One region of the Saccharopolyspora sp. NPDC003752 genome, then DNA from elsewhere that is predicted to be linked to it. Evidence: riboswitches for the same ligand, from Rfam matches in the RefSeq annotation. Region 1 holds a riboswitch; the other holds the start of a gene.
What was found. Region 1 has a riboswitch for thiamine pyrophosphate ahead of thiD (bifunctional hydroxymethylpyrimidine kinase/phosphomethylpyrimidine kinase). Riboswitches for the same ligand answer to the same signal wherever they lie in the genome.

Region 1 (6,999 bases):
TGGCTGCGGAACTCGGCGTCCAGGACGAGCAGGCCGACCCGCTGCTCGGCGATCACGTCGACGAGCTGGCGGCTGCTCAGGCCGGTGTTGAGCAGCACCACGTCGACGCCGAGCTTGGCGGCGGCGACGATCGTTTCGACCGGACCGTGGTGGTTGCGGCACAGCACGCCGATCCGGGTGCCGCCGGGGACGCGGTCGCGCAGGCCGTTGGCCAACCGGGTGGTGCGCTGCGAGAGCTCGGCGTAGCTGAGCGCGCCGCGCTCGTCGATCACGGCCGGGCGGTCGGCGTGGCGCACCGAGCCGACGGCGAAGCCCAGCGGCGGCGTGATGCCCCAGCGCCGCCAGGCGAGGACGACCCGCAGCAGCTTGTCCGGCCGGAGTGGGCTGATCACCCCCTGCTTGGCCAGGACGAACGCCGTGTGCAGGCCGGACGTTCCGCGCCCGAGGAGCGCGGCTGATCGTTGCCAGAACGTGCTCACGCAGTCACCTCTCGGTCGCCAGGTTACCGGGAGTAGATAATGCCGTGAGCGGACTGCGCGGGGAAGGCCGAGATCACGAGAGCGGGAGCGGACCGTCGTCCGCCCCCGCCCTCGATGGGTGTTCACTCGAGCGTGGCGGCCTGCACGATCGCGTCGCGCAAGGCCGCCCGCAGCCTGCCGACCTCCAGCGGTGACAGCACTGCGGTCTCGCCCGGTGGGGCGATCAGCACGACGTTCTCCTGGTTGACGAACACCGCCATGTCCCGACGTCTGCCGGCGACATCGCGGCAGCTCACATGCCACTGCTTGGTGGGCTCCACGATCCCCAGCCTCCCTGTTGCAGTTCGCGCGCTCTGCCTCCAGCGCGCGGTATTGATCGAGGGACGCGGTTGGGTATGAACCGTGACGGCATATGCCAGCATCATTCGCGGGAGTGGCTCAGAACACATCTCCATCGGGTGGCCTGGAAACTCCGAGTGATCATTCACTCGGACGGCGGTTCCCGGAAAGGCAGAAGTCCGCAGCTCCGTTCGAAGCTGCGGACGTGAGTCGGTGGGCTGGGGCTCAGACCGGGCGGACCACCAGGCCGTTCGCCTCGGCGGTGAAGGTGACCGCCGCTTCTTCGAAGTCGGCGATCGGCAGCTCGTCGCGGACCAGCCGGTGCGGCGCGTCGAAGGCCTCCACCCGGATCTCGCCGGTGCTCAGCGTGCGCTCCGGGAAGTCCACGCCGCCGACCTTGACCTCCAGCTCGCTGCCCTGCACCGCGATGGTCAACCAACCGCCGGGCACCGTCAGCTGCTCGCCGTCGTAGGTCAGGGTGAGCCGGCTGGCGGCGGGGTCCTCGGAGCGGACGGCGACGTGCGAGATCGCGACGTCGCGGTGGCCCGAGTCGCCGGCCAGGGCGATCACGTCCCGCGTGACCTCCTCGGCCGGGCCGTCGCCCGGCTTCGGCGTGAGCACCGGGGCGCGCAGCTCGGCGGCCACCCGGTAGGGCTGCCACGAGCCGGCGCCGATCAGATTGACCACGGCGGTGACGTCGACGTCGGCCAGCAGCCGGGCGCTGCCCGGAGCCGGCGTCACCTCGACGGCGTCGACGTCGCGCCGGTTCAGCAGCTCGCGCAGCGCCTTCGCGCGCTGCCTGCTGTTGCGGTCGAATCCGCGGGTGATCGCCACCGTCCCCGAGCCGGCGGCCGCCACGGCGGCTTCGGTCAGGTCCGCCAGCGGGGCCCAGATCCGGGCGGGATCCTCCGGCCGGGGTTGCCGGCGGGAACGGGCGAAGCTCGGGGCATCGGTCGTGGTTTCCATCATCAACCACTTTAGTCCGCGATGAAGGGTCCCCTTGCCTACCGGTGGGTGCCTTCACGGTGTGAATTCGATCGCTGTGCCGATTCCGCTCGGGTCGCGTGGGCCGATCGGAGCAGGCGGGCGGCTGCGATCGGAGTGGTCCGGCCGCCGAACGGTCTTGTCGCGCGGCGCACCTGGGGCAATGCTGGGGCGATCATCTAGGGGGGGCGGGATGACCGAGGTGCACTTCCCCGAACTCGGGCGCAGGCAGGCCGGTCGCGATCCGGCGCGCGGCGTGCTGGTGTGCTGGCTGGTCGCGGACGGCAGCCGGGTGCGGGTGGGCGACCGGTTGGCGGAGATCAGGGTGGGCGGCGATCGCTGCGGCCGGACGGTCGGCTGGGTTTCCGCGCTGGCCACCGGCACGCTGTGGCACCAGGTGCGGCCCGGCGAGGTGCTCACCGCCGGCGTGGTGGTGGGCCTGATCGACTGAGAGCCGTCCGGGAGGCTGCGGCAGGGCGGCTCTTGCGCTTGGCACCGCTTCGCGGAACTGGTTCGGAAACAGCGAGGCGGGCGTGGTCGCGGGCCGGGCCCGGTTGTTAGGTTGGTGGCAGTGACGCGGGGTGCCCGGCTGCCGGGCTGAGAACAGACCCGTTGAACCTGACCTAGCTCGTACTAGCGGAGGGACGTCATGGTTCCCAATGTGCTGACCATCGCCGGCACCGACCCCAGTGGCGGAGCAGGCGTGCAGGCCGACCTGAAGACCTTCTCGGCGCACGGCGCCTACGGCATGTCCGTGATCACCGCGCTGGTCGCGCAGACGACCACCGGGGTTTCCGAGGTCCACGAGGTGCCGCCGGAGTTCATCACCGCGCAGCTGGTCACGCTGCTCGACGACGTGCGGGTGGACGCGGTCAAGATCGGCATGCTGGCCAATGCCGAGGTGATCCGCGCGGTGGTCGAGGTGCTCGACCGCTACGCGCCGCCGCACGTCGTGCTGGACCCGGTGATGGTCGCCAAGAGCGGGGACCGGCTGCTCGCCCCGGAAGCGGTCGGCGCGCTGCGCGAGGAGCTGCTGCCGCGGGTGGACCTGATCACCCCGAACCTGCCGGAGGCCGCGGACCTGCTGGGCGAGCCGGAGCTCACCGACCCCGCCGACATGCCCGCGCAGGCCGAGCGGCTGGCCGGGCTGGGGGCGAAGCAGGTGCTGCTCAAGGGCGGCCACCTCGACGGCGGGACCAGCGTGGACCTGCTGTACGGCGACGGGATCGCCGAGTTCCTCTCCAGCGAGCGGGTCGCGACCACTAACGACCACGGCACCGGCTGCACGCTGTCGGCCGCGATCGCCGCGCTGCGACCGCAGCGCGGCGACTGGCTCGAAGCGGTGCGCGAGGCCAAGGAGTACCTGACGGAGGCCCTGCGAGCCTCCGACCGGCTCGACGTGGGCCACGGCCACGGCCCAGTCCACCACTTCCACCACTGGTGGTGACCTTTCGGGGTTTCCAAGCTCGTTCTGCGTGGCGGTGCGGGTAGCGGAACCTCAGACGCCGTCTGGACTGTGGGATCCCCGACTTACGTATGTCCAATACGCGGCATCGGGGCTGTCCTCGCCAAGAACCCCTTCGGGGTGGGCACAGTCTGAGAACCCGCGGCGGTGCAAGTTGCGAGCGTGGGCTAAGCGGCTTCGCCGCTTCAAGAACAAGAGCCAAAACCGATTTCCCAAACACCTGTAGAGCCCTGTGCGCAAGGGCTTCCACACGCTACGAGAGGTTCTGATGAGCACGTTGCCCGCTCCGCCCGCCGACGGTTTCTGCGCCAAGGCTTGGGCGCACACCGCCGATCTTCAGCAGGCGATCGTCGAGCACCCGTTCAACGCCGCGCTGACCGACGGCACCCTGGACCGCGACCGCTTCGCGTTCTACATCGTGCAGGACGCGCGCTACCTGGTCGGTTTCGCGCAGGCGCTGGCCGCCGCTGCGACGCGCGCCGACAACGCCGAGGACGCCGCGTTCCTCGCCGGCGCCTCGCAGGGCGCGCTGGTCGAGGAGCGCCGGTTGCACGCCGGGTACGTCGCCGAGTTCGGCCTGTCCGACGCCGAGATCGCCGGGATCGGCACGTCCCCGTCCTGCCTTGCCTACACCTCGTTCCTGCGCGCGAACGCGCTGACCGAGCCGTATCCGGTGCTGTTGGCGGCGATCCTGCCGTGCTTCTGGGTGTACCAGCACGTCGGCACCACGATCCTGGAGGCCACCGGAGGCGCCGAGGGCCACCCGTACCGGGCGTGGATCCAGACCTACGCCGACGACGAGTTCGCCGCGGCCGTGCTGACGGCCCGCGACCTCACCGACCGGGTCGCCGAGGCCGCTGACGACGAGACCCGGCAGCGGATGCTCGAAGCGTTCACCCGGGCCACCGAGTACGAGTGGCTGTTCTGGAACAGCGCCTGGATCAGGGAGGAATGGCCCACCGCGCGCTTCCTCGGATGAGGATTTCCCGGCTCGTCCGCGCAGCGGCGCAAGTTGCGCGGGCGGGCCCGGCGGCGGGCGAAACCCGTTGCGAGGTAGGAAGAATCCGCGCCGACTCGATGTGACCGGGCGCACATGTTGCACCGCTAACGTATCGTGCGGTGCAGCGATGCTCTCTGCGAGACGCCCGTCCGGGCGAGGAGCAAAGCGTGGATTCTTCCACCCGTGGACGGAGTTTCGTCGGCCGTGGGCACTTCTCTTCTGATCGTCTTCGCGGGCATGCTGGTGCCCGTGCTGGCGGCTGCGCCGTTCTACATCGCCGACCGCCGTCGGCAGCGCGAAGACGCAGCCGGCGGCGAGGAGTAGATCAGCGCCCGTAGATCGCCTTCGCGAGTTCTTCCTTGGCCTGCTTCAGTTCTCGCAGCACGTCGGTGGCGAATCCGCCGCTGGTCGGCATGGCCGGGACCCGCAGTCCCTCGCTGAGCGTCCAGCCGGAACCGCGGTCGATCAGCGACCGGTGCTTGTTGGTGTAGTAGCCCGAGTTGATCGACACCGCGACCCCGTGCGCCCCGGCCGCCGCGGCCATCAGGTGCAGGTGGAACCGGCTGGACAGCCAGCGCTGCCCGGCCGCCGCGGGCAGCCCGGCATCCATGATCTCGGCGAACGGGTAGAACCGGGCGCCCGGCAGGTCGTGCTCGACCAGCGCGAAGACCTCGCGGTCCACCCGCGGGATGCCCTCCACGATGCCGACCTGCTCGGGTCGCACGCCCCATTCACTGAGGGTGTCCAGCAGGAATCCGGCCAGCGCGGGCACCGTCACGTCGAGCAGGTCCGACTGCAGGCACACCATGACCTCGCGCAGGTCGTCGTCCCGGTACAGGCCGGGTTCGACGCCGAAGAACATGTCGTCGCCGGTGTGCGAGGCGGCACCGGCCAGCGCCACCGACGGCTCGTCGCGCACGTCGACGACGTCGAACTGCGCGGTGAGGTTGCGCAGCAGCGGCTCCGCTTCGGGCGCGACCGGCCAGAAGCCCTGACCGGTCATCACGGCCCGGCCGCCGGACCGCCGGGTCGCCGCCACCGCGGCCGCGAGCAGGCCGAGGTGGCGCGGCCAGATGCCGTTGACGAACCCGCCGCCGATGATGTGCACCAGGTCGACCCGGGCGGCCAGTTCGATGCCCGCCACCCAGCGCGGCGCCAGCCCCGGGTTGTCGATCGCGTGCTGCACGAACGACGCGACCTCCCACGGGCCGTCGGACGGGGCTTCCCAGCACAGCCGCCAGAACGTGTCGGTGAACCGGGCCCGCGGGTGCAGGTGGCCGAGCAGCACCTCGCTCGGTCCGGGATTGGGGCAGTCGACCCAGATCTCGCTGTCCGGGGCGACGCGCGCCAGGTGCTTCAGCCAGGCCGCGGCGATCAGTTCGTCCCCGTAGTTCGGATGTCCGGTGGTGGCGACGAGGTAGATGGTCGGCGGGTTGGTCAACAGTGGGCTCCAGCCTTCGGGTGCCGAGTCCCTTTCGAACGTAGCAACGAGGCGACCCCGAAGGCCGGGGCGAGTGAGATCTCGCACCCGCCGGCAACCGCTGGTACCAATTAGGTTGGGCTAACTTAACTTGGGAGGCATCTTGACGATTCGATCGCAGGCGAAGGTGGGCACCGACAAGCCGACCCGCTACGCCAAGCAGTTGTCCTCGCACCTCGGCCGGAAGTGCGAGGTTTCCGAGGAACCGGAAGGCATCCGCATCACCCTGCCCGCCGATCGCGGTGCGGGCAGCTGCCTGCTGGTGAGCGAGCCGGACGCGCTCGCCCTGCGCGCCGAGGCGGAGAACGCCGAGGTGCTCGACCGGGTGCAGCACGTGATCGGCCGCCACCTCGAACGGTTCGGTCAGCGCGACGAACTGAAAGTCGACTGGACGAACGACTGAGCATTAACAGCGGCGAGGATCATTCCTTGCTGATCTCGTCGCGGAGCCGGGCCAGCCGCTGGCGGGACCGGTTGAACTTGGCCTCAAAGTGCTTCCCGAACAGGTCGGTCGGCAGCTCCGGGATCTCCACCGGCTCCGCCGTGCGCTGCTGCGGCGCGACCGGCACCGGCTGGGGCTGCTCGGGCTTCGGCTCGGACTCCGCCGGTGCGGCCTGATCGGTGCTCGGCCGCCGGGCGATGACCGTCGGCGAGGCCGACCTGGCCGGGGCGTCCGGCGTGCGCAGCGCGTGTTTGCCCTTCGGTGCGATCGCCGCTTCGGAGACACCGCTCTCGGCGAGACGCCGGTTCGCCCGTTGCAGCAGCGGCCAGAAGATCAGCGTGGCCAAGGCGAAACCGGTGACGAACATCAGCACGAGCAGGTCCACGAGGTGCTCCGATCAGCTCTGCCGGGCGGGTCCGGGGTGCGGGGCGGCGCCGTTGGTGCGCGCCCGCTCGATGGGGATGGTGTAGGTCTGCACGTCCTCGCGCTGTTCCGGCAGTCGGACCGGCTGCTGCTCGACCTGCTCGACCGGCACTTCCTGGGTGATTTGCCTGGTCTCGTCGTCCGCGATGCTCAGCGCCGTGTTCTGGCCGCGCAGGTCGGCCGCGGAGTCGTCCAGCAGCCGGCGGGCGTTGTCCATCGACGCCAGCACCGAGATGCGCATCTCTTCCAGCCGGAGCTGCTTGGTGCGGATCTCCTCCAGCGCGGCCAGCCGCCGCTGCTCGGTTTCGGCGTCCCACTCGCCGCACCGCCGCCGGGTGTCGGCGATCAGGGTGTCGGCCTCTTCCTGGGCCTCCGACATGGTCCGCT
Region 2 (6,999 bases), on a different contig from region 1:
ACCCCGCGCCCGCTGGTGAACCGGTACGACGGCAGCACCGTCGGCGTCGCGGGCTCCACCGAGTCCGCCGTGGGCGCGTCCATCTGCCGCTCCGGCTCCACCACTGGCTGGCACTGCGGTTCGGTGCAGGCCAAGAACCAGACCGTGCAGTACCCGCAGGGCACGGTGACCGGCCTGACCCGCACCAACGTCTGCGCCGAGCCCGGCGACTCGGGCGGCTCCTGGCTGTCCGGTAGCCAGGCCCAGGGCGTGACCTCCGGCGGTTCGGGCAACTGCAGCTCCGGCGGCACGACCTACTTCCAGCCGGTGAACGAGATCCTGCAGGCCTACGGCTTGACCCTGCTCACCCAGTAAGCGCCACCAGACCGGCCCCCGGCACCCGGCCGGGGGCCGCGTCGCGTCCGGGGAGGGCGATTTCGCGCGAAATCGTCACCTGCCAGGCGTGGCGAACGGCGACTTCGCGCGAAATCGCCCAGCCGTCGAGCGTTACGGCAGGCGGTCGCGGAGCTCGCGGGCCGCGGCGCGCGGGTCCTCGGCCTCCGTGATCGCGCGGACCACGACGACCCGCTCCGCGCCGGCCTTGAGGGCCTGGTCCAGGTTGTCCGGGCCGATGCCGCCGATCGCGAACCACGGCCGGCCGTGGCCGCGGTGCTCCGCGGCGTGCTCCACCAGCTCCAGCCCGGCCGCCGAGCGGCCCGGCTTGGTCGGCGTCGTCCACACCGGGCCGGTGCAGAAGTAGTCCACGCCGGGCTCGATCGCGGCGGCGTCCGCCTGCACCACGTCGTGCGTCGACCGGCCGATCGCGACGTGCTCGCCGACGATGCGCCGGGCGATCTCCACCGGCAGGTCGTCCTGCCCGAGGTGCAGGATGTCGGCCTCGGCGGCCATCGCGACATCGGCGCGGTCGTTGACCGCGAGCAGCGCGCCGTGCCGCAGGCACGCCTCGGCCAGCACCTCCAGCGCCGCCAGCTCGTGGCGGGCCTCCAGCGGGGCGCCGTTCGGGTTCTTGTCCCGCAGCTGGATGATGTCGACCCCGCCGGCCAAGGCGGCGTCCGCGAACTCCGCGAGATCACCGCGCTCGGCGCGCGCGTCGGTGCACAGGTACAGCCGCGCCTCGTCGAGGCGAGCGCGGATGCCGAAGCCGTCCAATCCAGGCATGCCCCACAGGGTAGCTCCCCGCGACGCGGTCGCCGGATCGCGTGAACGCGGGCACCGACGCGTTCCCACTCGGCGCCCGAAGTTTGTGAAAGTTGCTCGACCTCACCCCTGACGTGGCGATCCTCGCCGGGTACGGTGGTTGGCGGTGAGCACGGGAGCCCGGGTGCCGGGCTGAGAGGGGGCGTTGGCCCCGACCGTCGAACCTGATCCGGGTCATGCCGGCGCAGGGAGCGTGGAGTGTCTGAAGAACGGAACAAACGCGTCGTCGTCGTAGGCGGCGGCGTGATCGGCATGTCCGTGGCGTGGCGCGCAGCCGCCGCCGGGCATCATGTGCAACTCGTCGACGCCGAACCGGCGTCCGGGGCTTCGAACGTGGCCGGCGGAATGCTGGCGCCGCTCGCCGAGGCGTGGCCCGGCGAGGAGGAACTGCTGGAGCTGGGCGCGGCGTCGCTGCGGCTGTGGCCGGAGTTCGCCGACGAACTCGCCCGGGCCTCGGGCCTGCCGTCGGGGCTGCGCCGCGAGGGAACCCTGGTCGTCGGCGTCGACAGCGCGGACCGCGCGGAGCTCGACAACCTGGTCGAGTACCTCGCGCGGCTCGGCCGCGCCGTCACCCGCCTGACCGGTCGGGAGGTGCGGCGGCTCGAACCATCGCTGGGCCCGGCGGTGCGCGGCGGGCTCGAAGTGCCGGGCGATCTCGCGGTCGACAACCGCCTCGCGCTGGCCGCGTTGCGCGCGGCCGCGACCGCGGCGGGCGTCGAGTTCGTCGCGGCGAACGCGAAGCGCGTCCGGCCCGGCGCGGTGGAGCTCGAAGGTTCCACTGTGGACTGCGATGTCGCGGTGATCTCGGCGGGCGTGCATTCGGGCGCGCTGCATCCCGCGCTGCGGGACCGGATCCGGCCGGTGAAGGGCGAAATCCTCCGCCTGCGCGCGCGGAGCACGGCGCTGCCGCCGCCGAGCCGGACGATCCGCGGCCCGGTGCGCGGTCGGCAGACCTACCTGGTGCCGCGCGACGACGGCGGCCTGGTGCTCGGCGCCACCCAGTACGAGGTGGGGTTCGACACCGAGGTCACCGTGGGCGGGGTGCGGGACCTGATCGCCGACGCCGAGCGGCTGATGCCGGGCATCGCCGAATACCGGCTGGTCGAGGCCGCGGCCGGGCTGCGCCCGAGCACCGACGACAACCTGCCGGTGCTCGGCTGGCTGGAACCCGGTGTCCTGGCGGCCACCGGGCACCACCGCGGCGGCTTCCTGCTCGCCCCGGTGACGGTCGAGGCGGTGCTCGCGCTGCTGCGCGACGAGGAACCCGCCGTCGAGATCAAGGCCGCCGATCCGAGCCGATGGGGAGGACACCAGTGCACGTCGTGATCAACGGGGAGACCCGGCAGGTCGCCGCCGACGCAACGCTCGCGGCGGTGCTGCGGGAGTTCGGGGTGCCCGAGCGGGGCGTGGCCGTGGCGCTGGACGGCGCCGTGGTGCCGCGCGCCCTGTGGCCGGGGACCGCGCTGCGCCCCGATGCCGCGATCGAGGTCCTCACCGCAGTGCAGGGCGGCTGACGCCCCGCTGGCACGAATCCCCTTGCAAGGCAACAGAAGCACGCCGGATCCCGCGCTACCCGGATTCGGTGGACCCGTTGTTAGGAGAGTCATGGACGACCCGTTGGTGATCGCCGGCCGCGAGTTCGGTTCGCGGCTGATCACCGGGACCGGAGGGGCGACGAACCTCGCGGTCCTGGAGCGCGCGCTGATCGCGTCCGGAACCGAGCTGACGACCGTGGCGATGCGCCGGGCCGACGCCGGCGGCGGCACCGGGGTGCTCGACCTGCTGCGCAAGCTCGGCATCGAAGCGCTGCCGAACACGGCGGGCTGCCGGACCGCGGCGGAGGCCGTGCTGACCGCGCAGCTGGCGCGGGAGGCGCTGGAGACGAACTGGGTCAAGCTGGAGGTCGTCGCCGACGAGGACACCCTGCTGCCCGACCCGGTGGAGCTGCTCGACGCCGCGGAACAGCTGGTCGACCAGGGCTTCGTGGTGCTGGCCTACACCAACGACGACCCGGTGCTGGCGCTGAAGCTGGAGGAGACCGGCTGCGCCGCGGTGATGCCGCTCGGCTCGCCGATCGGCACCGGCCTGGGCATCCGGAACCCGCACAACATCGAGATGATCGTCTCCCGCGCGTCGGTGCCGATCGTGCTGGACGCGGGCATCGGCACGGCCTCGGACGCGGCGCTGGCGATGGAGCTCGGCTGCTCGGCGGTGCTGCTGGCCACGGCGGTCACCCGGGCCCAGGACCCGGAGCGGATGGCGGCCGCGATGCGGGCGGCGGTCGAGGGAGGCCGCCTCGCGGCCCTGGCGGGCCGGATCCCCAAGCGCTTCTGGGCGCAGGCATCCAGCCCCGGCCGTCCCCTGGAGTGAGCCGATCGCCCCGACGAGTCCTCAGTGGACCGTCGGGGCCGGGCGGTCCCTGCCCAGCCGACGGCCGGCCAGCGTCCAGCACACGCCCCAGAGCAGGAAGAACGGCGACCACAGCAGCAGGTCCCAGAGCGCCAGGTCGCGGGCCAGTGCGGCGTGCTCGGGCGGCGGCACGTCGATCCCGGTGAGCACCAACGCGTCCGAGACGAAGCCGATGCCCAGCGGCCCGATCGACCGGACGATCATGAGGATCCCGAGCGTCCAGGCGATCGTCAGCAGCAGCCGGCGCGGGAGGGGCGCGCGCCAGGGCCGGGTGGTGGCGAGCGCGACGATGACGCCGACCACCGCGGCAGCGGCCAGCACCCAGTGGCTTGCCACGAACAACGGATCGCGGGCGAGCAACCGTTCGCGCAGGTCCGGCCGCAGCGGGTCCTTGTCGGCCAGCGCATTGGCCCCCAGCGCCTGCGCCAGCTTCATCGACCCGTAGGCCGCGGCGCAGGCCGCCGCCCCGTACGCGCCGGCACGCGTCCGGTCAGCCCACGACATGCTTCGTCGCCTTCGCGTAGGACTGGATCATCGCCACGAGCAGCCCGATCACGACGATCCCGAGGACCCCGTGGTGCCACTGCCAGCCCACCCCGATGCCGATGAAGCCGTCCACGACCATGATCGCCGCGCCGGCGCCGACGGCCAGCAGCATCCCGGCCAGCACCAGCAGCATCAACGACCTGGGCGCGCGACGCCCCAGCGGAGTCACCGTCGCGAGGGCCACGCACGCGCCCACGATCCCGGTCGCGCTGGCCAGCCACTGCGCACCGGCGGCATCCATGAAGTAGCCCTCTTGGACGGCCTCCGGCACGGTCGGCCCGCCCGGGAATCCGAGTCGGCCCTGCGACGCGAAAACGGCCTTCCCCGCGGCATAACCGAAGAGGAGCACCGCCACCGCTGAAGCAGGCCAGCGCCGCGGCACATCAGAATCAACCATGCGAGCGACGATAAGCACGTCCCGCTGCGAAGAACTCCCGCTGGGGCTGGAGATTCCTCCCCCGCAGGAGGGAGTCGCCGGCAGCGCGCCGGACTTCCGGCAACGCTGATGCCCGGCCCTGAGGAACGTTTCCGCGGCCTGTCCGGGAACTCGTTCTGTACGCCGCTTTCGCGCGAAACCGGCGTACGCCACGCGTGCAGATGGCGGTTTCGCGCGAAAGCGGCGTTCGCCATGCGTGCAGGTGGCGGTTTCGCGCGAAAGCGGCGTTCGCCATGCGTGCCGGTGACGGTTTCGCGCGAAAGCGCCGCACCATGCACCTGCCGAGCTTCGGTGCTCGCCGGAGTCAGCGGATGTGGAGGCGTTCGGGGCGGACGAAGCTGATCGTGTAGCTCTTCCACGGGTTGTCGTAACCGAAGGTCCGGTCGATCGCCTGGCGGGCGTGCAGGGCGTTCTCCACCAGCGAGCTCGCCAGCAGCTCCGTCGCCGGGGCGCTGCCCTCGGGCACGTCCGGGATCTTCGCGGTCGGCTTGCCGCCCAGCAGGTCGTCCACCGCGCGCAGCGCCGGCACCGCGATCGCCTGCTCGGACTCCGGCCGGAACGCGAGCGTCGCGACGTCCTGGCGCAACGCGTCGAGCGCGATCGCCGCCGCGCGCGTCGCCCGGTCGTCGTCGGTCTCCTCGCCGGTCCCGTCGAGCAGCGCGGGCATGCCCAGCAGGTCCTGGGTGCGCCGCAGCGCGAGCACGTTCGCGGCCTGCAATGCCGCGGGCAGATCAACGCCCTGCCCGGCCGCCCGCACGCTGCGCAGCAGCTCGGACACCGCCCACACCGTCGACCGCACCGCGCCGCGCACATCGGGCAGGATGCTGCTGGGCAGCACCAGGTAGCTGACGTAGCCGACGCTCAGCGCGATCGCCGCGCCGACCGCCGTGTTCGCCGCGAAGCTGATCCCCACGTTCACCAGCGGCCGGTCCAGCCGCATCGCCTGGTCGACGACGGTCACGACGATCAGGCAACCGAGCAGCGCCTGGTAGTCGGTGCGCAGCCGCGGCATGCTCAGCAGCATGCCGCCGATCACCAGCGGCACCAGCAAGAACGCCCCCGGCAGCAGGGTGATCAGCACGGCCAGCGCGGTCACGCCCAGCACCGCGCCGCCGGTGCGCTCCAGCGCGCCGGTCATGCTGTCGCGGGCCGCAGGCTGCAGCACCACGTAGAGCGCGAGCAGCAAGCTCGACGCCGAGGGGTCGCGCAGCAGCAGGACGATCACCATGCCGAAGGCGACGGCGAGGGTGCAGCGCAGCGCGTGCCGGAACAGCGACGAGCGGAACGAGAGGTGTGCGCGGATCGCGCCCAGCACGCGTTCGCGGCGCGCTCCGGGAGCCGGCGGCGGCAGCGGCGTCTCGACGCGCCGCACCACGGCACCGCGGATCCGGTCCAGCCCCTGGTTGAGGCCCTGCACCGCGTCCGGCAGGTCCTGCCGTCCGCCGCGCGCCACGACCGCCAGCGCCGGGTCGCGGCGGGCCGCCGCGGGCAGTCCGGTGCAGGCGCGGGAGCGCACCGCCCGGGCGAGCTCGGCGGCGACCTGGTCGGCCTCCGCGACGATCTGCTCCAGGCGCGCGGCTTCGGCCCGGTCGCTCTGCTGGGCCTGCACGAGCAGGGTCTCCCGAGCCGCGCGGAAGCGGGCCGCCCCGGCGAGCACCTGACCGAGCCAGGTGCTGGACCCGTCGGCTCGCCACGCGGCGGCGGCGGATTCGACGACGCCCGGCCCGGGTTCGAGCAGCGTGCGGGCGACCGCCACGCGGGTAGCCCTGGTCGGATCGCCGAGGCCGATGATCACCCGCAGCACCAGCGCGAACGCCGCGCCCGCGGCGCTCGCCGCCAGCAGCACCAGCACCGGCTGGTCGGAACCGATGCCGGTGGTGGTGGACACCAGCGTCGCCGCCGCGAAGGTCTGCCCGCCGATGCGGTAGTGCTCGCCCAGCGCGGGCAGCATGCCGGCGCCGAAGACCACCACCGCCACCGCGAGCCCGGCCAGCACCGGGATGCTGCTCAGCAGCGGGCCGACGGTCATCACGAGCACCAGCGCCGGGGTGAACCAGACGAACCGCTGCAGGTCAGAGCGCAGCGACTGGCCGCCGGTGGCGATCAGCGCGAGCACCGCGGTCAGGCCGGCGATCAGCGCCGGGGTCTGCAGGCCGAAGATCCAGCCGATGGCGGTGCCGGCCACCACGGCGACGAGCACCAGCACCGCGTACTGGCGCTGCCGGGGATCCGGCGCCCCGGCCTCGGTGGCCAGCAGTCCCCGCACTCGCGTCCACACCGATTTAGCCACGCTGTTGCAAACCCCTGTCGTCGTCGTGCGCGCAGCGCGCAGCGGACCGCGGGCCGCCGCTGGCCCACGATCTCGGGAATTACGCGCTTCTCAACCCCTGTGTCGATCGGGCACGCCATTC

Region 2: it holds a riboswitch for thiamine pyrophosphate, as region 1 does, so the genes downstream of both, thiO (glycine oxidase ThiO) here and thiD (bifunctional hydroxymethylpyrimidine kinase/phosphomethylpyrimidine kinase) in region 1, are expected to answer to the same signal.

Annotation. Positions count from the first base shown of each region.
Region 1 is NZ_JBSGJZ010000001.1:581,258-588,256, reverse strand. It holds gene ACWEV3_RS02815 (AMP-binding protein) at 1-479, opposite strand, end outside; gene ACWEV3_RS02810 (hypothetical protein) at 602-799, opposite strand; gene ACWEV3_RS02805 (hypothetical protein) at 1,044-1,784, opposite strand; gene ACWEV3_RS02800 (hypothetical protein) at 1,996-2,253, shown strand; TPP riboswitch at 2,370-2,464, shown strand; gene thiD (bifunctional hydroxymethylpyrimidine kinase/phosphomethylpyrimidine kinase) at 2,452-3,249, shown strand; gene tenA (thiaminase II) at 3,536-4,246, shown strand; gene ACWEV3_RS02785 (polysaccharide pyruvyl transferase family protein) at 4,593-5,708, opposite strand; gene ACWEV3_RS02780 (DUF2218 domain-containing protein) at 5,851-6,150, shown strand; gene ACWEV3_RS02775 (hypothetical protein) at 6,170-6,574, opposite strand; gene ACWEV3_RS02770 (hypothetical protein) at 6,587-6,999, opposite strand, start outside.
Region 2 is NZ_JBSGJZ010000026.1:84,421-91,419, forward strand. It holds gene ACWEV3_RS28935 (S1 family peptidase) at 1-354, shown strand, start outside; gene thiE (thiamine phosphate synthase) at 487-1,158, opposite strand; TPP riboswitch at 1,300-1,405, shown strand; partial or broken gene thiO (glycine oxidase ThiO) at 1,393-2,523, shown strand; gene thiS (sulfur carrier protein ThiS) at 2,511-2,711, shown strand; gene thiG (thiazole synthase) at 2,803-3,567, shown strand; gene ACWEV3_RS28960 (DUF3995 domain-containing protein) at 3,589-4,110, opposite strand; gene ACWEV3_RS28965 (hypothetical protein) at 4,097-4,549, opposite strand; gene ACWEV3_RS28970 (FUSC family protein) at 4,893-6,878, opposite strand.